Regions from separate parts of the Burkholderia sp. BC1 genome, predicted to be linked through region 1. Evidence: predicted binding sites of a transcription regulator. Region 1 holds the regulator's gene; the other holds the start of a gene.
What was found. The regulator NrdR, encoded in region 1, represses ribonucleotide reductase genes. The targets are predictions, from matches to a motif close to CACNANATNTNGTG.
Positions count from the first base shown of each region.

Region 2: ACSHSS_RS02150 (ribonucleoside-diphosphate reductase subunit alpha) is a predicted target of NrdR. The motif match lies at 1,450-1,463, and genes of this name have one in related genera.

Region 1 covers NZ_JBQYLP010000084.1:493-11,609, forward strand. Annotated here, with positions in the region: gene ACSHSS_RS26695 (DUF3318 domain-containing protein) at 30-470, shown strand; gene ACSHSS_RS26700 (type IV pilin protein) at 535-966, opposite strand; gene ACSHSS_RS26705 (pilus assembly PilX family protein) at 979-1,476, opposite strand; gene ACSHSS_RS26710 (PilW family protein) at 1,563-2,405, opposite strand; gene ACSHSS_RS26715 (type IV pilus modification PilV family protein) at 2,395-2,811, opposite strand; gene ACSHSS_RS26720 (GspH/FimT family pseudopilin) at 2,808-3,371, opposite strand; gene nrdR (transcriptional regulator NrdR) at 3,522-4,001, opposite strand; gene glyA (serine hydroxymethyltransferase) at 4,008-5,255, opposite strand; ZMP/ZTP riboswitch at 5,392-5,491, opposite strand; gene ACSHSS_RS26735 (SDR family NAD(P)-dependent oxidoreductase) at 5,671-6,417, shown strand; gene ybgC (tol-pal system-associated acyl-CoA thioesterase) at 6,518-7,003, shown strand; gene tolQ (protein TolQ) at 7,167-7,844, shown strand; gene tolR (protein TolR) at 7,855-8,304, shown strand; gene tolA (cell envelope integrity protein TolA) at 8,301-9,353, shown strand; gene tolB (Tol-Pal system beta propeller repeat protein TolB) at 9,463-10,758, shown strand; gene pal (peptidoglycan-associated lipoprotein Pal) at 10,776-11,117, shown strand, end outside.
Region 2 covers NZ_JBQYLP010000002.1:187,981-199,097, reverse strand. Annotated here, with positions in the region: gene ACSHSS_RS02165 (cytochrome C assembly family protein) at 1-394, shown strand, start outside; gene ACSHSS_RS02160 (PP0621 family protein) at 408-713, shown strand; gene ampD (1,6-anhydro-N-acetylmuramyl-L-alanine amidase AmpD) at 710-1,300, shown strand; gene ACSHSS_RS02150 (ribonucleoside-diphosphate reductase subunit alpha) at 1,750-4,737, shown strand; gene ACSHSS_RS02145 (ribonucleotide-diphosphate reductase subunit beta) at 5,101-6,312, shown strand; gene ACSHSS_RS02140 (hypothetical protein) at 6,395-6,721, shown strand; gene ACSHSS_RS02135 (histone H1-like DNA-binding protein) at 6,750-7,379, shown strand; gene ACSHSS_RS02130 (outer membrane lipoprotein) at 7,594-8,067, opposite strand; gene ACSHSS_RS02125 (carbohydrate kinase family protein) at 8,087-9,025, opposite strand; gene tpx (thiol peroxidase) at 9,093-9,596, opposite strand; gene ACSHSS_RS02115 (DUF3426 domain-containing protein) at 9,670-11,112, opposite strand.

The sequences.
Region 1 (11,117 bases):
ATCCTCGTCACCCACTTCGCCGACGCGCCATGAACCAGAATGACACGGGCACACGCCGCCCTCCTTCGTCGCGGTCGAAATGGAACGCCGCGCAACGTCGCGCGCTCCGCAAGGAGCTGCTGATCCTGCAATCCGAAGTCGAACGGCTCGAGCTCGCGCAGGCCGCGTCCGAAATGCGACACGCGGTCACGCGCTTCAGCTGGCTCAAGGTATTCATCCCCGGCCTGTCGAGCGGCAAGTTCAGCCATTCCGCGAAAACGCTGAACGCGAGCCTCGGCAATCTCCTGAACCAGTATCCGATGCTGAGCTCGGTCGCATCGCTCGTGCTCGCGAAACCGATGCGCTCGCTCTTGCGTGCAAGCGCCGGCCCGGCGTTGAAGTGGGGCACGCTCGGCTTCGCCGCGTGGGAAGCGTATCGGATCTGGAAGCAATCGCGCGGCGAACGCCAGGTCGATACGTTGCGCGACTGAGCCCGGCGCGGCGATCGGGTATGCGCGTCGGATGCATTCGTCGCGCTGCGCATGTCGACCGCGTTCAACGTACGCCCCAGCAGGCGGGTTCCCATTCCTCGGTGCCGTCGCGCTTCCGGTTTCCCTTCGTCCCGTCCGAACGCAAGATGAATGTGCCGCACGCGTCGTCGCGCATCGGCCCTGTGTCGAGCGGGGTTGCGTTCAGTTCGTCGCCTGCCGAAGCAGCGTCGCCCTGTCGTGGCGGGCGTAACGCGATCCGATAGACGGGACGGCCGTCCGGAGGAGCGTGCGTGAGTGCTTCCGGCACCGCACGCGGCAACCCGACGTCTAGCGTCTCCAGATATTGCGCCGCCCGATATAGCGCCGATACCGCGGACGCGCGGTGAATGCGCGCCATATGTTCGCGATAAGACGGAATGCCCCATCCGGCAAGCAAGCCGACGATCGCGAGCACGATCATCAGTTCCAGCAACGTAAATCCCGTTCGTCGTGCCATACACGTCCTCGCTCATCGATGCAGCGCCGCAACGCGACGCCAGCGTTGCGCGACGACACGGCCTCCGCGCACGGCGATCTGCGTTTGCAGCCAGACCGCGCTCGACACCTGCGCGCCGACGCCGCGTGCGGTGATCAGATAAGCGCGACCGTCCGGCGGATCGGCATTGGGCCACGCCTCGATCAGGCAACGCGGCGGCTGCGCGGCCATCGGCCAATCGGCAAATGGCTGGAACGCGTCGGGATGCGCGAGCGCCGGCATGCGTTGCCACATGGTCGGCTCGCGTTGCGGCTGGCCCGGCAGCTCACCCTTCAGCTCACTCTGCGGCTCGCGTGCGCTCGAGTCGCGCGCAGTACCGCGCAACAACGCGGCGGTGCACGCGCCGAGCGCAGCATCGGCCGCATGGAACGCGATCAAGCGGTCGGACAGCGCGCGCGTGCGACGCGATTCCGTCAACGCGGATTCGAACCAGATGGCCGTCGACGCTGCGACCGCTGCACTCACTGCGATCACGGCAGGCAGCGCGAGCCCTGCGTCGCGGTGCCGGGAACCGCGACCGCGCCCCGCACAGGATCGCGTACTCGTCGGGCCGAGCGTCATTGCGATACCTCGCGTGCAGGTCGCGCGGACGACGCTCTATCGTCGGACCGCACGGACGCATTGCGCAGCGCGACGATGCGATGCAACGCGACACGCACGCGCCCGTCGCGCGCCACGGACATGCGTTCGTCACAATCGGTGTACCGAACGCGCGCATGCATCGCTTCGCCGCGCGCCTGCACGCACAAACGCACGGCGACGACGTTGCGCCAATCGTCCGCCCGCATGACATCCGCACGGACGAACTGCGTATCGCCGCGCCGCAGATAACGCACGCGCAACTGCTCGATACCGGACACCACCGGTTGAGGGACGCCGGGCCGGCCGCTGCCCTCGCAGTACAGTTCCGGTTCGCCGGTCGAAGGGCTGACGTGCGCGTCGAAACGGTTGGCGACGAGCGGCCGTTCGCCCGGCATCCCCACGCCCTGCCCCAGACAATCGGACACCTGCCCGCTCGCAGTCGGCCATGTCGATATGGCATCGCCGATATAGCGCACGAGCAGCGCGTCGGACGATTGCCGGACGGAATCGCACTGCAGTTGCGCAGCGTCGCCTCGCATGCGCGCGGACGCACAGCCGAACACCGGCGACCACGACGACGAAGACGACGATGCACCGACATCCAGCGGACGAAACCCCGCCATCTGGACTTGCTGGCCGATCAGCATCAGCGCGGTTCCCGCCGCATCGCGCAACGCGAATGCATCGTCTGCGCGCCGCTGCGCGATGCGCTGAGCGTGGTACAGCGCACCGGCTGCGGCCAGCACGAGCAGTCCGACGAGCATCGCAATCAGCACTTCGAGCAGCGTATGCGCACGCATCCGGCGTTCAGCGTTCATCCACATCGGCCTCCCGAAACGGAATGCGCACGCATGATGGCGGCTGCGCCGATGGAACCGCGTTCCCGCACTGCGCCTGCGAAGGCGCTACGGGATGCTCGCCACGCCAGGCCACGATCGCGAATTGCACGCCGCCGGGCCCGCTGTCGATCGCAGTCGAACCGCCGGGCAACGACGCAGCCGCCAACGTCGCGACGCCACCGTCCGCGCCGCGAGCGGCACGCCGGTATTCGAGGCGCGCGTCGGCAAGCCACAGCGCGCGCGCGCGCCATACCGTCGCCCGCTGCGCACGCGCCATCGCAAGCTGGCTGCCCGCCACCGCCAGCATCACGATCGCGAGCAGCGCGATCGCGAGCATCGCTTCGAGCAGCGACGTGCCGCGCGACCGGTTGCGCGCCGCGATCATGCCGCGTCGCACCGGCCGGTCGACAGGCGCGCACGGCCGCCCGCCGCAAGTCGCACGCAGCGGGACAGGCGCGCGCCATCGAGCGCCGGCACATCGCGCCGCGGACGCAATTCGAAGCGCCGGATTCCGCCGATCACCTGCCCCGCGGGCGGCACGAAAGCCAGTTCCTGCGGGGCGCCCGCAACGGCAATTTCCCGATCGGGCGGATAGCGGCGCAACACGCGCAAAGCGCCTTCGAACTCGCCCGCGACGAGCCAGTCGCATGACCACTCGGCCGGCCCGCAGCGCTGCGCGGCGCGCAGACAAGCGCCGTTGCGGTCGGCACGGCAGAGCGTGACGCGTACGCCGAGACGCGTTGCCTCGGCGCGTGCGAACGACAGCGCACCGAGCAAGGTGCGAGCACGTGCATCGACACGCTCGCGCATCCGCCACTGATCGAAGACGGGCACGGCGTAAAGACCGAGACCGGCCGCAATCGCTATCGCGACCATCAGTTCGACGAGCGTGAAGCCGCCGACGTGTCGCCCGTCCTTCAATCCTGCCTGCCCGCACCGTTCCATCGCCGCGCTCCGCCAACGTGATGCAACGACTCTAGCGACGTGCGGCGACGCGCACCATATGCCGAACGGCCGACTGACGGCGAGCGCGTGCAACCGACACAATCGGCGCGAACTGAACGACAGGAGCAGGCGATGAACGGACGCAGCGCGTCAGCGCTTACGCGGAGGCTTGGCGGGAGAGGCGCGACGGAACTCTTCGATCACGTCGGCAAATTCGGACACGTCCTCGAACCGGCGATACACCGATGCGAAACGGACATAGGCAATCGTATCGAGCCCGCGCAACTCGTTCATCACGAGCTCGCCGAGCTTCTCGCTACGCACTTCACGCTCGCCGGTTGCGAGCAGTTGATATTCGATGCGAGCGACCGCCGCGTCGATCGCATCCGCAGCAACGGGCCGCTTGCGCAGCGCGAGTTGCATGCTGGCGACGATCTTGCGACGGTCGAATTCGGTGCGGCTGCCGTCCTTTTTCACGACGGACGGCAGGGCCAGCTCGACCCGTTCGTACGTCGTGAAACGCTTGTCGCAAGCCGAGCAGCGACGGCGCCGGCGAATCGCGGCGCCATCTTCGGACACACGCGAGTCGACCACCTGCGTGTCGTCGTGCCGGCAGAACGGGCAGCGCATCGTCGATCAGCGGTAGACCGGGAAGCGCTTGGTCAGCTCGGCGACCTGTGCGCGCACGCGCTCGATCGTCGCTGCGTCTTCCGGGTTCTCGAGCACGTCGGCGATCAGGTTGCCGACCTGCTCCGCTTCGGCCGGGCCGAAGCCGCGCGTGGTCATCGCCGGCGAGCCCAGACGAATGCCGCTCGTCACGAACGGCTTTTCCGGATCGTTCGGAATCGCGTTCTTGTTCACGGTGATGTGCGCGGCGCCCAGCGCGGCTTCCGCCGCCTTGCCGGTGATGTTCTTCGCACGCAGGTCGACCAGCATCACGTGGCTTTCGGTGCGGCCCGACACGATCCGCAGGCCGCGCTTGACGAGCGTCTCGGCCAGCACACGGGCGTTCTCGACCACCTTCTGCTGATAGGCCTTGAACTCCGGCGACAGCGCTTCCTTGAACGCTACGGCCTTCGCCGCGATCACGTGCATCAGCGGACCGCCCTGGATGCCCGGGAAGATCGCCGAGTTGATCTGCTTCTCGTACTCGGCCTTCATCAGGATCACGCCGCCGCGCGGGCCGCGCAGGCTCTTGTGCGTGGTCGTCGTGACGAAGTCGGCGTGCGGCACCGGGTTCGGATACACGCCGGCAGCGATCAGCCCCGCGTAGTGCGCCATGTCGACCATCAGGTATGCGCCGACCGACTTCGCGATCTTCGCCAGACGCTCGAAGTCGATCTTCAGCGCGAACGCCGACGCGCCCGCGACGATCAGCTTCGGCTTGTGCTCCTGCGCGAGCTTCTCGGCCGCTTCGTAGTCGATGTCTTCGTTCTCGTTCAGCCCGTAGCTCACCACGTTGAACCACTTGCCCGACATGTTGACCGGCGAGCCGTGCGTGAGGTGGCCGCCGTGCGCGAGGCTCATGCCCATGATCGTGTCGCCCGGCTTGAGCATCGCGAAGAACACGCCCTGGTTCGCCTGCGAGCCGGAGTTCGGCTGCACGTTGGCCGCTTCGGCGCCGAACAGTTGCTTGACGCGGTCGATCGCGAGCTGCTCGACGACGTCGACGTACTCGCACCCGCCGTAGTAGCGCTTGCCCGGATAGCCTTCCGCGTACTTGTTCGTGAGCTGCGAGCCCTGCGCGGCCATCACGGCCGGGCTCGTGTAGTTTTCCGACGCGATCAGCTCGATGTGCTCTTCCTGGCGACGGTTTTCCTGCTCGATCGCTGCAAAGACTTCGGGATCGACGTTCGCGATGGTGCTTTGGGCTCTGTCAAACATACGGTTTCCGTTAAGTGTGTACAGGTTGACCGGGTGGCCGAGTACACTGCGCTGCTGGCAGGACCAGCTCGACGTGGCGGAAGAATCCGAGTGACGCGAGGCAGGACAGCCACCGGCGATGCACGCGACGGCGCACAACGGCTGCCCAGGCGAACGGCAAAAACGGCGCCCTGCGCTTCACGGTGGGATGCTCCACCTTGAACCCGAGGGTTCTATCGCCAGTCACGCAGGGGTGATGAGCGCGTTAGTGTATTGGATGCGCCATGAATAGGCAACCGCGCCCCCGGCCGCAGGAAGAATCGGGGCCGGAACCGAATCGCCTTGTCCGGCGCGCGCGACGCCGTTGTCGCGGTGCGGCATTCCCGGCGCGTTTGCGCGATACTACGCGCTACTTTTTTACCGACCAGGAGCAGCAATGATCGTGTTCGTCACAGGCGCGTCCGCCGGCTTCGGCGCCGCCATCGCCCGTGCCTTCGTCAAGGGCGGCCACCGCGTGGTCGCCACGGCGCGCCGCAAGGAGCGGCTCGACGCGCTCGCCGCGGAGCTCGGCGACGCGCTGCTGCCGCTCGAACTCGACGTGCGCGACCGCGCGGCCGTGGAAGCCGTGCCGGCCGCCCTGCCCGCCGAGTTCGCGGCGCTCGACGTGCTCGTCAACAATGCGGGCCTCGCGCTCGGCGTCGAACCGGCTCACAAGGCGAGCCTCGACGAATGGCACACGATGATCGACACGAACTGCACGGGCCTCGTCACCGTCACGCACGCGCTGCTGCCCGGCATGATCGAACGCGGCCGCGGCCACATCTTCAACATCGGCTCCGTCGCCGGCTCCTACCCGTACGCCGGCGGTAACGTGTACGGCGCGACCAAGGCTTTTGTCAGACAATTCAGCCTGAACCTGCGTGCCGATTTGCTGGGCACGCCGCTGCGCGTGACCGACATCGAGCCGGGTCTATGCGGCGGCACCGAGTTCTCGAACGTCCGCTATCGCGGCGACAACGAAAAGGCCGCCAACGTGTATGCGAACGTGCAGCCGCTGATGCCCGAGGACATCGCCGACACCGTGTACTGGATCGCGACGCGTCCCGCCCATGTGAACGTCAACGCGATCGAGTTGATGCCGATCGCGCAGGCGCCGGGCGGCCCGACCGTGCATCGCGGCTGAATCGCCGCGCGGGCCCGGCCGACGGCCGGCCCGCGGTGTACTGCGACTACTACATTCCGTTACGAATCGGTTGCGAATCGGACCCTTCCCTTCCGGTAGAATGCGCGCCATGACTCAGCCTACCCGCTCGTCGGACGTGCCTTCCGGCTTTACCTGGCCGGTGCGCGTGTACTACGAGGACACCGATGCCGGCGGCATCGTTTTCTACGCCAACTACCTGAAATTCTTCGAGCGCGCCCGCACCGAGTGGCTGCGCGCGTGCGGTATCGACCAGCGTCGGCTCGCCGACGAGACGGGCGCGCTCTTCATCGTCCGCAGCACGTCGCTCGACTACCGCGCGCCGGCGCGACTCGACGACATGCTGACGATCACGAGCCGTCCCGCACGCATCGGTCGCGCATCGGTGGAATTCGTACAGGAAGCGTGGCGTGGCGACACGCTGCTCGTGGCCGGGCAAATCCGCATCGGCTGCGTCGACCGCACCGGCATCCGGCCCGCGGCGATCCCGCCGGCCGCGCTGGATGCGCTGCAACGCGGGCCCGTCGCGAATGCCGGGCCCGGCGAACTGTCAACGAAGCTCGCATGAGCGCCGTTTAGACAAAGCCTATGAACTCGCCTTTCTGAATCGATACTAAGCAAGGTTCGACCTCAGGCGCGGCAGGCGCATTCCGGCCCTGCCCGCCGGCGCGTCGCACTGCACGCACACCGGGCGCCCCGGGCACCCCGAAGGGACGTTACTTCAAACCTCTATGAACACTTCTCAAGACCTGTCGATCATTTCCCTCGTTCTCAACGCGAGCGTGCTGGCCCAGGCCGTGATGGGGCTGCTGCTGCTGCTGTCGCTGATGTCGTGGACCTTCATCTTCCGCAAGTGGTTCGCGATCCGCCGTGCGCGCGCGCAGACCGAGCGCTTCGAACGGGACTTCTGGTCGGGCGGCGATCTGCAGGCGCTCTATCAGAGCGCCGCGAACAACCGCCACACGATCGGCGCGCTCGAGCGGATCTTCGAGTCGGGGATGCGTGAGTTCCTGAAGGCGAAGGAAAAGCGTCTTAGCGATCCGGGGCTCGTGCTCGACGGCGCTCGCCGCGCAATGCGCGCATCGTTCCAGCGCGAGATGGACGTGCTCGAATCGAACCTCGCGTTTCTCGCGTCGGTCGGCTCGGTGAGCCCGTATATCGGTCTGTTCGGCACCGTCTGGGGGATCATGAACTCGTTCCGCGGGCTCGCGAACGTGCAGCAGGCGACGCTCGCGAACGTCGCGCCGGGCATCGCCGAGGCGCTCGTCGCGACCGCGATCGGCCTGTTCGCCGCGATTCCGGCGGTCGTCGCGTACAACCGCTACGCGCACGACATCGACCGCCTCGCGATCCGCTTCGAGACCTTCATCGAAGAGTTCTCGAACATCCTCCAGCGTCAGGCCCAATAAGGAGCGCGCGATGGCAGGCACCCCCATTCGATCGAGCATGCGCGGCGGCCGCTCGCGCCGCGCGATGGCCGACATCAACGTCGTCCCGTACATCGACGTGATGCTCGTGCTGCTCGTGATCTTCATGGTCACGGCGCCGCTCGTCGCCCCGTCGATCATCAATCTGCCGACCGTCGGCAACGCGGCGCCGCAGGAGCAGACGCCGCCGGTCGTCGTCAACATCAAGGCCGACCGCACGATGAGCGTCAAGTACAAGGGCGACTCCGGCGCGACGCAGGAAGACACGATGACGAAGGCCGAGCTCGACAGCTTCATTTCGGCCCGACAGGCCGATCACCCGGATCAGCCGGTCGTGATCGCAGCCGACAAGACCGTGCAGTACGATGCAGTCATGACCGTGATGTCGGATCTGAAGGCGCGCGGCGTCAAGCGCGTCGGCCTCCTCGTCAAATCGCAATGAACCGGTTATCCCCGCGCAGCACCGCCTATCCGCCTCAGCCGCCGCGCGAGCGCGGCACGTGGCGCGCGTTCGCGCTCGCCGCGCTGATGCATGTGCTGCTCGCGCTGTTTCTCTATCATGGCGTGCAGTGGCAAAACAGCACGCCGGCCGGCGCCGAAGCCGAGCTGTGGACGGAGGTGCCCGACGTCGCGGCGCCGCGCCCGGTCGTGACGCCGCCGGCGCCCGCGAAGGTCGCGCCGCCCCCTGCCCCGGTTCGCGACGAGCAGGCCGACATTGCGCTTCAGCAAAAGAAGCGGCAGCAGGAAGCGGCCGCACGCGAGGCGCTGCTCGAGCAGCAGCGCCGCGCGCAGCAGCAAAAGGCACGCGAGGAAGAGGAAGCGCGGCGCCAGCAGCTCGCGGCCCAGCAGGCAGCCGCGCTCGCCGCACAGAAGGCAGCCGAACGCGAAAAGCAGAAGCAGGCCGAGAAGCTCAAGCAACAACAGCTCGCCGAGCAGCAGAAGCTCGAACAGCAGAAACTCCAGCAGCAGAAACAGCAGCAGCTCGAGGCGCAGCAGGCAGCCAAGGCGAAAGCCGAAGCGGCCGCGAAGGCCAAGGCGGAGGCCGCGGCAAAGGCGAAGGCCGAAGCAGCGGCGCGCGCGAAGGCCGATTCGGCCGCGAAGGCGAAGCTCGACCAGGAACGGCGCGCGCGTCTCGCGCAGATGCAGGGCCTGGCCGGTGCAGGCGAAGGCGGCGGCGAAGGGCTCGCGAAGAGCGGCACCGGCTCGGGCGCCGGCGGCAACGCGGCATCGCCCGGCTATCCGGACAAGGTGCGTCGCCGCGTGAAGCCGAATATCGTCTGGGGCGGGGAGCGTGCCGGCCTGACGACGGTCGTCGCGATCCGCTGCACGCCGTCGGGCAACGTGTTGAGCGTATCGATCCGCCGTTCGAGCGGAAATTCGGGGTGGGATCAAGCCGTGGTCAATGCGATCCAGGCGTCGGTCCCGTTGCCGCCCGATTCTAACGGTCGTACCCCGGCGGACATTACGATTACCTTCAAGGCGGCGGAGTGACGGGAAATGCGCTTACACTCCGGCCGTCGCTGTCCGACGGGAACGAATCGGGTATTTTTACAGTCTCTGCGGTTGCGCAGCGATCCATGTCATACGGGAAGCAAGAAGCATGAGTTTGATGACGAAGCTAGGTTTCAGGGCACTCGTGGCCTCGTGCCTGATTGCGGCCGGCAGTGCCGCTAACGCGCAGGTCAACGTGCTGATCACCGGCGTCGGTTCGACCCAGTTCCCCATCGCCACCGCGAACTTCGCGAATGAGGCAGGCCTGCCGCAGCAGGTCACGTCGATCGTCCGTGCCGATCTTGCCCGCAGCGGCAAATTCACCAACATCGACGCCGGCAGCACGCCCGTGCCCGAGACGGCCTCGGTCGATCTCGGCGCGTGGAAGGCCAAGGGTGCGAACGCGTTCGTCGCGGGCAGCGTGAACCGCGAGGGCAACGGTCAGTACAAGATCAACTTCATCCTGTACGACACCGTGAAGCAGCAAAGCCTCGGCGGCCTGTCGCTCAGCGCCAACGACACGACGCTGCGCACGGCCGGGCACAAGATCGCCGACTACATCTACCAGAAGCTGCTCGGCGTGCGCGGCGTGTTCGCGACGCGTCTGTCGTACGTGATCAAGACGGGCAACCGCTACCAGCTGCAGATTTCGGACTCGGACGGCCAGAACGCGCGCATTGCGCTGTCGAGCACCGAGCCGATCATCTCGCCGGCGTGGTCGCCGAGCGGCACGAAGGTCGCTTACGTGTCGTTCGAGCGCAAGAAGCCGATCGTCTACATCCACGATCTGCCGACCGGCCGCCGCTACATGGTCTCCGACCAGAAGGGCAACAACAGCGCGCCGGCGTGGTCGCCGGACGGCAATACGCTCGCGGTCGCATTGTCGCTGACGGGCAACACGCAGATCTACTCGGTCAATTCGAACGGCGGCGGCCTGCGCCGTCTCACGCAGAGCAGCTCGATCGACACCGAGCCGTTCTACTCGCCGGACGGCCACTGGATCTACTTCACGAGCGATCGCGGCGGTGCGCCGCAAATCTATCGGATGCCCGCGCAAGGCGAAAGCGCCGGCGCGGCGCAGCGCGTGACCTTCACCGGCAGCTACAACACGAGTCCGCGCGTGAGCCCGGACGGCAAGCTGCTCGCTTACATCTCCCGTACGGGCGGGGGCTTCAAGCTGTACGTTCAGGATCTGCAAACCGGCGCGGCGAACGCTATCACCAACACGAATCGCGACGAGTCGCCGAGCTTCGCGGCAAACGGCCAGTACATTTTGTACGCCACGCAGTCGGGCGGTCGCAACGTGCTCGCTGCGGTGCCTTCCGACGGCAGTGCGCCGCCGCAGATTCTGTCCGTCCAGGGCGGCTCGGTTCGTGAGCCGTCGTGGGGGCCCTTCATGCAATGACCACAAGGAGAGTAACCATGATGTCGAAAAAAGTTCGTCTGGCCCTGGCCGTGATGATGATCGGCGCGCTCGCAGCGTGTAAGTCGGGTGTGAAGCTCGACGACAAGGCAAACGCCGGTGCGATGAGCACGCAACCGAGCGCCGACAACGTCGCGCAAGTGAACGTCGATCCGCTGAACGATCCGAACAGCCCGCTCGCGAAGCGCAGCATCTACTTCGACTTCGACAGCTATTCGGTGAAGGACGAGTATCAGCCGCTGCTGCAACAGCACGCTCAGTATCTGAAGAGCCACCCGCAGCGCCACGTGCTGATCCAGGGTAATACCGACGAACGCGGCACGAGCGAGTACAACCTCGCG
Region 2 (11,117 bases), on a different contig from region 1:
CGAGCGGCGCCTGCAGTCGCTGCGAAGCGGCGGGCGCGACGGCTCGACCGGCTGGATCGCGAGCTGGCTCGAAACGCTGCCGCCGCTACTCACGCTCGAGAAGCTGCTGTTCCGCCTGATCGGCGCCGGCTTCGTGCTGCTCACGCTGACGCTCGCGTCGGGCATCCTGTTCAGCGAGCAGGTCGATGCGCGCGCATTGCGCCTCGATCACAAGACGGTGTTCGCGATCCTGTCGTGGCTGATGTTCGGCGGCCTGCTGATCGCGCGCAAGACGTCCGGCTGGCGCGGGCGCGGCGCGGCGCGCTGGGTGCTCGTGTCGTTCGCCGCGCTGCTGCTCGCGTATGTCGGCAGCCGGTTCGTTTTCGAGGTGCTGCTGCACCGCTCCGTCGTTTGACCGCAGGTTTCCGATGCGACAGATTCTTCTCCTGATTCTTCTCTTCTTCGCCGGTTCGTGGCTCGCGCGCAAGCTGCGTCACGCGCAGGAGCAGGCGCGCGCAGGCCGCGGCGCCGATGCGTCCGGCGCGCCGGGCTACGGCGCCGGTGCCGCGCGTCCGAACGGCGATGCGCGCTCGCTGCCGGAGCCGATGGTGCGCTGTGCCGAGTGCGGCGTGCATGCGCCGAAGGGCGATGCGATCGCGGCCGCGAGCGGCGAATACTTCTGCAGCACCGAGCACGCGCAACGTCACGCCGCACGCGCGGGCGGCGCGCGATGACCGACGCGCGACGGCTGTCGGTCGACGCGGCCGGCTGGGTGCGCGAAGCGCGCCACGCGCGCTCGCCGAACTTCGAGGCGCGGCCCGCGGGCGCGGTGCCGTCGCTCGTGATCGTGCACAACATCAGCCTGCCGCCCGGCGAGTTCGGCGGCGACGCGATCGAGGCGCTGTTCCTGAATCGCCTCGACTGCGACGCGCACCCGTACTACCAGCGTCACCTGCGCGACGTGCGCGTCTCCGCCCATTTCCTGATCCGCCGCGACGGCGAGCTCGTGCAGTTCGTGTCGTGCGACGAGCGCGCGTGGCACGCCGGTGCGTCCGAGTTTTTCGGCCGGCCGCGCTGCAACGACTTCTCGATCGGCATCGAGCTCGAAGGCGCGGACGACGTGCCGTTCGACGATGCGCAATACGCGACGCTCGCCGTGCTCGCGCGTACGCTCGCCGCGCGCTATCCGGTCGACGCCTTCGCCGGGCATTCCGACGTCGCGCCCGGCCGCAAGACGGACCCCGGTCCGCATTTCGATTGGCAACGCTTCGCGCGCGATGCCGGGTTCGGCGCCGAATACTTTCCTTTCCGGCAGCAGTGAGCGCAGGGTTTTTTGACCGGAAAAACCCTTTTCTCGGATCAATGCCTTGTCGCGTCTGCCCGTGCGCGATGTCAAGACCTCCGGCGCAAATTCTCCGTTTGGACCTCGCTCGAATGTCCACTATACTTGGTGCCTGTTGAGCAGTTCTGCACTAGATATAGTGTGTGTCGCAGGGGAAACCCGAGCGGCACCGGCCGGCGGGCAACGCCGGCGAACGGGGTTCTCAGGGCGGCGCGTCAGGCCGGGCAGTCCAGGCGCCGCAATCAGCGCAGCGAACATCGCGGGTAGGGTAGACATGACGAAGCACACGACCGAACCGGTTGTCGCGCATCGACGGAACCGGCTTCCCCGACGCATCGCTCGCCTCTTACCGCTTGCGCACCGCATCGCGCAGCGTTCGTTTTAATCCGCGGTTCTCTCCGCACCATCCAACACCAGGAGCTTTGCACATGCAAACCACCGACAACGCGACGTCCCAGTACGAGAGCGCATCGAGCCGTCCTCTCGGCGGGGCCGAACAAGGCGCGCCGGCGCTCGCGCCGCAGGCAACGTTCGCCGACTACAAGGTGATCCGCCGCAACGGCAGCGTGGTGGCGTTCGAGCCGTCGAAGATCGCGATCGCGGTGACCAAGGCTTTCCTGGCCGTCAACGGCGGGCAGGGCGCCGCGTCCGCGCGCGTGCGCGAGCTGGTCGACCAGCTCACGCGCAACGTCGTGCGCGCGCTCGTGCGCAGCCGCCCGAACGGCGGAACGTTCCATATCGAAGACATCCAGGATCAGGTCGAACTCGCGCTGATGCGCGGCGGCGAGCACAACGTCGCGCGCGCGTACGTGCTGTATCGCGAGAAGCGTCACCTCGAGCGCCAGCATGCGGGCGAGGAAACGGCGGCCGTGCGCGAGACGACGGGCGGCATCAACGTCGTCGACAACGGCGTCACGCGTCCGCTCGACATGAACGCGCTGCGTGCGCTGATCGTGTCGGCATGCGACGGCCTCGGCGCTGCGGTTAACCCTGATCCGATCGTCGCGGAGACGGTGAAGAACCTGTACGACGGTGTGCCGATGAGCCAGGTCTACGACTCGGCGATCCTCGCTGCGCGCACGATGATCGAGAAGGATCCGGCATACAGCCAGGTCACGGCCCGCATCCTGCTGCACACGATCCGCCGCGAGATCCTCGGCGAGGAAGTCGTGCAGGCCGACATGTCGACGCGCTACGCCGAATACTTCCCGCAGTTCCTGAAGCGCGGCGTCGAAGCCGGCCTGCTCGACGACAAGTTGCTGCAGTTCGACCTGAAGCGCCTCGGCGAAGCGCTCGACGCGAGCCGCGACCTGCAGTTCGGCTACCTCGGCCTGCAGACGCTGTACGACCGCTACTTCCTGCACGTCGACGGCACGCGCATCGAAATGCCGCAGGCGTTCTTCATGCGCGTCGCGATGGGCCTGTCGCTGAACGAGATCGACCGCGAAGCGCGTGCGATCGAGTTCTACAACGTGCTGTCGAGCTTCGACTTCATGAGCTCGACGCCGACGCTGTTCAACTCGGGCACGCACCGCTCGCAGCTGTCGTCGTGCTATCTGACGACGGTCGCGGACGACCTCGACGGCATCTATGAAGCGCTGAAGGAAAACGCGCTGCTGTCGAAGTTCGCCGGCGGCCTCGGCAACGACTGGACGCGCGTGCGCGCACTCGGCTCGCATATCAAGGGCACGAACGGCAAGTCGCAGGGCGTCGTGCCGTTCCTGAAGGTCGTCAACGACACGGCCGTCGCGGTGAACCAGGGCGGCAAGCGCAAGGGCGCGGTCTGCGCGTACCTCGAATCGTGGCACCTCGACATCGAGGAATTCCTCGAGCTGCGCAAGAACACGGGCGACGACCGTCGCCGTACGCACGACATGAACACGGCGAACTGGATTCCCGACCTGTTCATGAAGCGCGTGATGGAAGGCGGCGAATGGACGCTGTTCTCGCCGTCGACCTGCCCGGATCTCCACGACAAGTTCGGCGCGGACTTCGAGGCGGCTTACACGGCTTACGAAGAGAAAGTCGCGCGCGGCGAGATCAAGCTGTTCAAGAAGATTCCGGCGCAGCAGCTGTGGCGCAAGATGCTCGGCATGCTGTTCGAGACGGGCCATCCGTGGATCACGTTCAAGGATCCGTGCAACGTGCGCTCGCCGCAGCAGCACGTCGGCGTCGTCCACTCGTCGAACCTGTGCACCGAAATCACGCTGAACACGAGCGACACCGAAATCGCGGTCTGCAACCTCGGCTCGGTGAACCTCGTCGCGCACCTCGTCAAGCAGCCGGACGGCACCTACGCGCTCGACCACGACAAGCTGAAGCGCACGATCAGCGTCGCGATGCGCATGCTCGACAACGTGATCGACATCAACTACTACGCGGTGCCGAAGGCGCGTAACTCGAACCTGAAGCACCGTCCGGTCGGCCTCGGCATCATGGGCTTCCAGGACTGCCTGCACCTGCTGCGCACGCCGTACGCGTCGGAAGCGGCGGTCGAGTTCGCCGATCGCTCGATGGAAGCGGTCTGCTACTACGCCTACTACGCGTCGACCGAGCTGGCCGAGGAACGCGGCCGCTACTCGAGCTACCGCGGCTCGCTGTGGGATCGCGGCATCCTGCCGCAGGACACGCTGAAGCTGCTGGCCGAAGCGCGCGGCGGCTACGTCGAGGTCGACTCGTCCGAATCGCTCGACTGGGCGACGCTGCGTGCACGGATCGCGACGCACGGGATGCGCAACTCGAACTGCGTCGCGATCGCGCCGACGGCGACGATCTCGAACATCATCGGCGTGTCGGCGTGCATCGAGCCGACCTTCCAGAACCTGTACGTGAAGTCGAACCTGTCGGGCGAGTTCACGGTCGTCAACGAGTACCTCGTGCGCGACCTGAAGGAGCGCGGCCTGTGGGACGAAGTGATGGTCGCCGACCTGAAGTACTTCGACGGCATGCTGTCGCGCATCGACCGCATCCCGGCCGACCTGCGCGCGATCTACGCGACCGCGTTCGAGGTCGATCCGAAGTGGCTGGTGGAGGCCGCGTCGCGTCGCCAGAAGTGGATCGACCAGGCGCAGTCGCTGAACATCTACATGGCCGGCGCATCGGGCAAGAAGCTCGACGAGGTCTACAAGCTCGCGTGGCTGCGAGGCCTGAAGACGACCTACTACCTGCGCACGATGGCGGCGACGCACGTCGAGAAGTCGACGGTCGCGCACGGCGCGCTGAACGCGGTGCCGACGAGCGGCGGCGGCGCGGCAGGCGGCGCGCAGGGCGCAGCGGGCGGCTTCGGTGCGGCGGGCGGCGATGTGTCGTCGGGCGCGCTCGATGCAGCGGCGCTCGCGCCGGTCGAGGCGGAAGGTCCGGTGTGCACGATGCGTCCGGGCGACCCGGGCTTCGACGAATGCGAAGCGTGCCAGTAACGCTGCACGCCTGAGTCGAAGAGACTGCGGGCGGCGCGCACGACGAGCGATCCAGGTTGAAGTGCGCGCCGCTCTCTACTAAAAAAATGATAAGGAATCTGTAACGCGACATCTGCGTTACAGGCAACGACGAGCGATCGAGACATCCCCGACGACGTCGCGTTTCGATCAGCGTTCGATGCGTCGAGCGCACCTCGCAAACGATGTGCGACACAGGTCGCGCACTGCATGACCGACGATGCGTTGCTCAAAGTGTTGTATCGAGGTCGCAACGCGAATCGAAAAAAGGATTTTTCGTGAGCGAACCCTTTTATCGCTCAGGAAAAGATGGTACAAACCGTTCTAAATTGATGGTGAGAATTTATGCTCAACTGGGATGACGAGATGACCGCCGTAACTCCCGCGAGCGGAGCGCAGCAAAACGCGATGCGCACCTCCGCGGGGATGGCTGTCGGAATGCAGGCTGCGTCGCCTGCCGCCCATCAGGTCCGTGACATTTTCGAAGGCGATCTTGCGGTGCCGCCGCAAGCATCGGCTGTTCCCGCCGGCGGTTCCGAAGCGCGGGTCAATGTCGCCGACAAGCGCATCATCAACGGCCAGACTGACGTCAATCAGCTGGTGCCGTTCAAGTACAAGTGGGCGTGGGAGAAGTATCTGGCCGGTTGCGCGAACCACTGGATGCCGCAGGAAATCAACATGTCCCGCGACATCGCGCTGTGGAAGGATCCGAACGGGCTGACCGAAGACGAGCGCCGCATCGTCAAGCGCAACCTCGGCTTCTTCGTCACGGCCGACTCGCTCGCCGCGAACAACATCGTGCTCGGCACGTACCGCCACATCACCGCACCGGAGTGCCGCCAGTTCCTGCTGCGCCAGGCATTCGAAGAGGCGATCCACACGCACGCGTATCAATACATCGTCGAGTCGCTCGGGCTCGACGAAGGCGAGATCTTCAACGCGTACCACGAAGTCCCGTCGATCCGCGCGAAAGACGAATTCCTGATCCCGTTCATCCATACGCTGACGGACCCGGCCTTCAAGACCGGCACGCTCGAAGCGGATCAGAAGCTGCTGAAGTCGCTGATCGTGTTCGCCTGCATCATGGAAGGCCTGTTCTTCTATGTCGGGTTCACGCAGATCCTCGCGCTCGGCCGCCAGAACAAGATGACGGGTGCTGCGGAGCAATATCAGTACATCCTGCGCGACGAGTCGATGCACTGCAATTTCGGCATCGACCTGATCAACCAGATCAAGCTCGAAAACCCGCACCTGTGGACGGCCGAGTTCCGTGCGGAGATCCGCGAGCTGTTCAAGCAGGCTGTCGAACTCGAATACCGCTACGCCGAGGACACGATGCCGCGCGGCGTGCTGGGCCTGAACGCGTCGATGTTCAAGAGCTATCTGCGCTTCATCTGCAACCGTCGTTGCCAGCAGATCGGCCTCGATCCGCTGTTCCCGAACGAGGAAAACCCGTTCCCGTGGATGAGCGAGATGATCGACCTGAAGAAGGAACGCAACTTCTTCGAGACGCGTGTGATCGAGTATCAGACGGGAGGCGCGCTGTCCTGGGAGTAACCCGCAGCAGCGAACCCGTCACATGATGGAGCAGCCGGCGGCCTCTCGGCGCCGGCCCAAGGTTTAGGAGCAAGAACGCCTGATGCAAAGCATGCCCGGTGCCTTAAAGGCCCAACGACACGACAGGCACTTTGCGAACCCTTCAGTGGGATGGGCAAACTTCCCTCCGGAAAAAGCGGACGGCCGTGTGGCCGTTCGCTTGATCAAGCGATTAGGGGCAGCGGCGCAACGTGCGCCGGCTGCCGACTTGATTTGGCGCGCGAAGCCGGGTGGCCTCGCGCGCCATACCGTATTCATTAGCGTAAGCGTGCGGTATCCGCGTACGCCGATGAATAGCCCGCTTCGAAGCGCACGTGCTGAACAGCGTCCGCGGGAAGCGGGTTTTGACGAAGGGTGTAGTTTGAACTGACTCTCATCTGAACCTGAAGGAGAACAACATGGCTACTGCCAAGAAGAAACCGGCTGCCAAGAAGGCTGCTGCGAAGAAGACCGTTGCGAAGAAGGCTGCAGCACCGGCGAAGAAGGCCGCTGCAGTGAAGAAGGTTGCAGCCAAGAAGGTCGCGGTGAAGAAGGTTGCCGCGAAGAAGGCGGCGCCGGCGAAGAAGGCCGCCGCCAAGAAGGTTGCAGCGAAGAAGGCAGCACCGGCGAAGAAGGCCGCTGCGAAGAAGGTCGCAACGAAGAAGGTTGCAGCCAAGAAGGTCGCGACGAAGAAGGTCGCCGCGAAGAAGGCGGCACCGGCGAAGAAGGCCGCAGCGAAGAAGGTTGCAGCCAAGAAGGTCGCGACGAAGAAGGTAGCGGCGAAGAAGGTAGCGGCGAAGAAGGCCGCACCGGCGAAGAAGGCTGCTGCGAAGAAGGCGGCACCGGCGAAGAAGGCTGCAGCGAAGAAGGCTGCGCCCGCCAAGAAGGCCGCGCCGGCGAAGAAGGCTGCTGCGCCGAAGAAGGCTGTGGTGAAGAAGGCCGCACCGGCAACGACGGCATCGACGGCATCGGTCGCACCGGCATCGGGCGTGAAGACGGCGCTCAACCCGGCAGCGGCATGGCCGTTCCCGACCGGCAGCCGTCCGTAATCGCGGTTGACGAGCACCACCCGGACACCTCTGTCGTGTCCGTGGGTTGAGTAGCGCTACTCAATCGGTCCCGCCATCTGGTTCAGGTGGCGGGATTTTTTTCGTCCGCGTTTTCATCCGTGTGCGGCGGCCGCCGCGTACGGACGAAAAAAAACGCATGTGCAGCCTCGCACATGCGTTCGACCGCGGCTCGCGCCGCGCGCTGAGGTACTCGTTAGTGCGTGACGCGCGTGACGCCGCCGCTCGACAGCAGACGCACGCGTTCGCCGGCACGGAACACTTCGCCGGTCGCGGCCTGCGTGATCGAGCGCAGATCGCCGTTGTCGAGGCGCACCGTGATTTCGACGCCGTTCGCGGTGCTCATGTTTTCGCCGATCGCATTGCCCGCGACCGCGCCCGCGAGACCGCCTGCGATGGCCGTCAGGATCGACCCCCGGCCGCCGCCGATCGCGCTGCCGGCCACGGCGCCGAGCGCGCCGCCGCCGAGCGTGCCGATCGCGCTGCCGCCGCCGTCGGACTGGATGCGCACCGCGCGAACACTTTCGACGGTGCCCATGCGGACCGTCTGTTCGCGCTGCGCCTGGCCGACGCTATAGACGTCCGCCGAGCCGGGCGGCGTGAAGCAGCCGGCGAGCGTCACCGTGGCGGTGACCATGGCCGCGAGCGTGAGGGTTTTTTTCGTCAGCATCTTTGCTCTCCAACAATATTCATTTGAGACTGTAACCGAACGCAGCCTCGAAGCGCGCGTCGATTTCGGCGCGCGTCAATGCGTAAGTCTGGGGCCCCTGGTAGGCGATCTTCAGCGAGCCCATCAGGCTTGCGAGGCGGCCCGTGGTTGCCCAGTCGAGGCCGTTTTCGATCCCGTAGAGAAGCCCGCCCCGGAAGGCATCGCCGCAGCCGGTCGGATCGACGACGCGCTCGGCGCGCACGACGGGAATCTGTTCTTCGCCGTTTTTGTGAAGAATGGTAGAGCCGTGCTCGCCGCGCGTGATGATCAACGCCTGAACCCGGCTGGCGATTTCCTGTTCGGACCAGCCCGTCTTGTCGCTGACGAGCTTGCCCTCGTAGTCGTTGACTGCGACGAACGTCGCGAGTTCAATGATGCGGCGCAGCGTCGCGCCGTCGAACAGCGGCAGGCCCTGGCCCGGATCGAAGATGAACGGGATCCCGGCCTTCGCGAACTGTTCGGCGTGCTGAACCATCCCGTCGAAGCCGTCCGGCGCGACGATGCCGAGCTTCACGCCCGGCACTTCGTCCGCGCGGTTCAGGTGCGACAGCATCATCGCGCCCGGGTGGAAAGCCGTGATCTGGTTGTTGTCGAGATCGGTCGTGATCATCGCCTGCGCCGTATGCGCATCGGGCACCACGCGCACGTTCGCCTTCGACAGGCCAAGGCTGTCGAGCCGCTCGAGATAGCGATCGGCATCGTTCGCGCCGACCGTCGCCATGATGCGCGCGTCGCCGCCGAGCATGTGCAGCGCGTAGGCGATATTGCCCGCGCAGCCGCCGAATTCGCGTCGCATCGTCGGCACGAGGAAGCTCACGTTCAGCAGGTGAACCTGGTCGGGCAGGATGTGCTCGCGAAACCGGCCCTCGAAAGTCATGATGTTGTCGTAGGCGAGCGAGCCGCAAATCAGCGTAGTCAAGGCGTGCGTTCCTGTAGAGAGCAAAGGGAGGCGGCCGCCCGGCCGGCGCGGGCCGGGCGGCGGCGGATTACTTCAGTGCGGCGAGCGCTGCGTCGTAGTTCGGCTCGTCCTTGATCTCGCTGACGAGTTGCGCGTGGATCACCTTGTCCTGCGCGTCGAGCACGACGACCGCGCGCGCCGTCAGGCCGTTCAGCGGGCCGCTCGTCACGTCGACGCCGTATGCGTTCGCGAACGCGCGGCCGGTGCGAAACGTCGACGCCGTCACGACGTTCTCGAGGCCTTCGGTCGTGCAGAAGCGCGTGGCCGCGAACGGCAGGTCGGCCGACACGACGATCACGACGGTGTTGTCCAGCGACGACGCGGCTTCGTTGAACTTGCGGGTCGACGTCGCGCAGGTCGGCGTGTCGAGGCTCGGCACGATGTTCAGCACCTTGCGCTTGCCGGCGAAGCTGGCGAGCGTCAGATCGGCGAGGTCCTTGCCGACCAGCTTGAAGTCGGGGGCCTGCGAACCGACGGTCGGGAACGTGCCGGCGAGATCGATCGGGTTGCCACCCAGCGTAACTTTGCTCATGTTCGTGCTCCGAAATAGCGCGCCGCTCGGGCGCGCGGGTTGAGACGGGCGCGCATGCGCGCGCCGCGGTGCGTCACGGATAGAAGATCTGGACGCGGAAATTCGATGCGGGTGCGCCGTTCGTGTCGAGGCGGACGATCATCGTCTGCGTCGTGCCGGGCGGCAGCCCGGCGTCGATGGGCGTACCGGGGCGCACGTACTCGCGCGGCGCGAGCACGCGGCGCACGGTGACGTGATTGCTGTCGTCGAGCAGCGTCAGCTCGAGCGACGGATAGGCGAGCGCGACACGGTAGCGGTTCGTCAGCGGCGCCTTCAGTTCGAGCACGCGCGGGCCGTCGAGCTGGCGCAGATCGGTCGCATCGAGCCGCAGGCCGTCGATCGCGCGCGGCGGCGCGACCGTGCAGCCGAGCGGCGCGCACAGCTGGCGGAACCAGCCTTGTGTTGCCGGCCAATGGATCATCAACGGTTCGCGTTGCCACCACGCGAGCTGCGCGACGAGCAGCACCGCGAGCGCGGCCGCGACGAGCCCGCCGACGAAGCCGCCGAGCACCCCGCGACGCTGCGGCTCGCGCGCTTCGCGCGTGACCGCGAACGGCGGACGATCGTCGTCGGACGGCACCGCGGCGAACGGTTCGTCGGCCGGTGCGCGCGTATCGGCGGCAGCGAAGGCCGCTGTCGCCGGTGCTGAGGCGGCTGCGAAACGCGGCTCGCGCGGCGTGTCGATATCGTCCGGCACTGCGAAGTGCGGCGGGCGGGCCGGTTCGTCGGCGTCGTTGCCGGCGTCGGTCGGCACGGGTGCGATGAAGCGCGGTTCGCGCGCGTCGGTGTCGGCAGAGGGTGCGAAGGGCGGCACCGGCGCGGTGGCGTCGGCGGATGCGGTGAGCGGCGGCAGCGTTGTGTCGGTTTCGGTCGATGCAACGGATGCTGCGGTTGGTGGCAACGCAGCGTCCGTTTCGTGCGGCGAAGTAGAGGAAGCCGAGAGCGCGCCGTCTGCATCGCCGGCATGCGACGCAGCTTCGGCTTCACCTGTGCGCGGCGTCCGCTCGGGCGTGCCTGTCAGACGGACGACGCCTGCTTCGATCGACGGCAGCGCGACCGGCACCAGCGGTTCGATCCGGACCGTTTTCCCGTTGTGCTGCAATGCCGGATCGATGCTGCCGTCGAGCCACGGCGCCCACATGTCCCAGCCTTCGGGCTTGTAGTCGACGCTCGGCGGCACGTCGCGCGGCGTAGCGGCGAACAGCCGCGGCGGTGCGTCTGCATGCGCGGCATTGCCGGTATCGTCGATATCGTGGAGGCTCGCCGGCGGCGCAGCGTCGCCCGGCTTCGGCTCTACCGGCGTCGGCTCGGAGGCGGGCGATGCGGGCGGCTGCGCGTGCTCGGGCACGAGCGATTGCGCGGCGTTGAAGACCTGCCGGCAGTGTCCGCAACGCACGAGCCCTTGATGCAGCGACAGCTGTTCCGGCTGCAGCCGGAAGACGGTTTCGCAATGAGGGCAGCGCGTCGCAAGAAACATGTCGA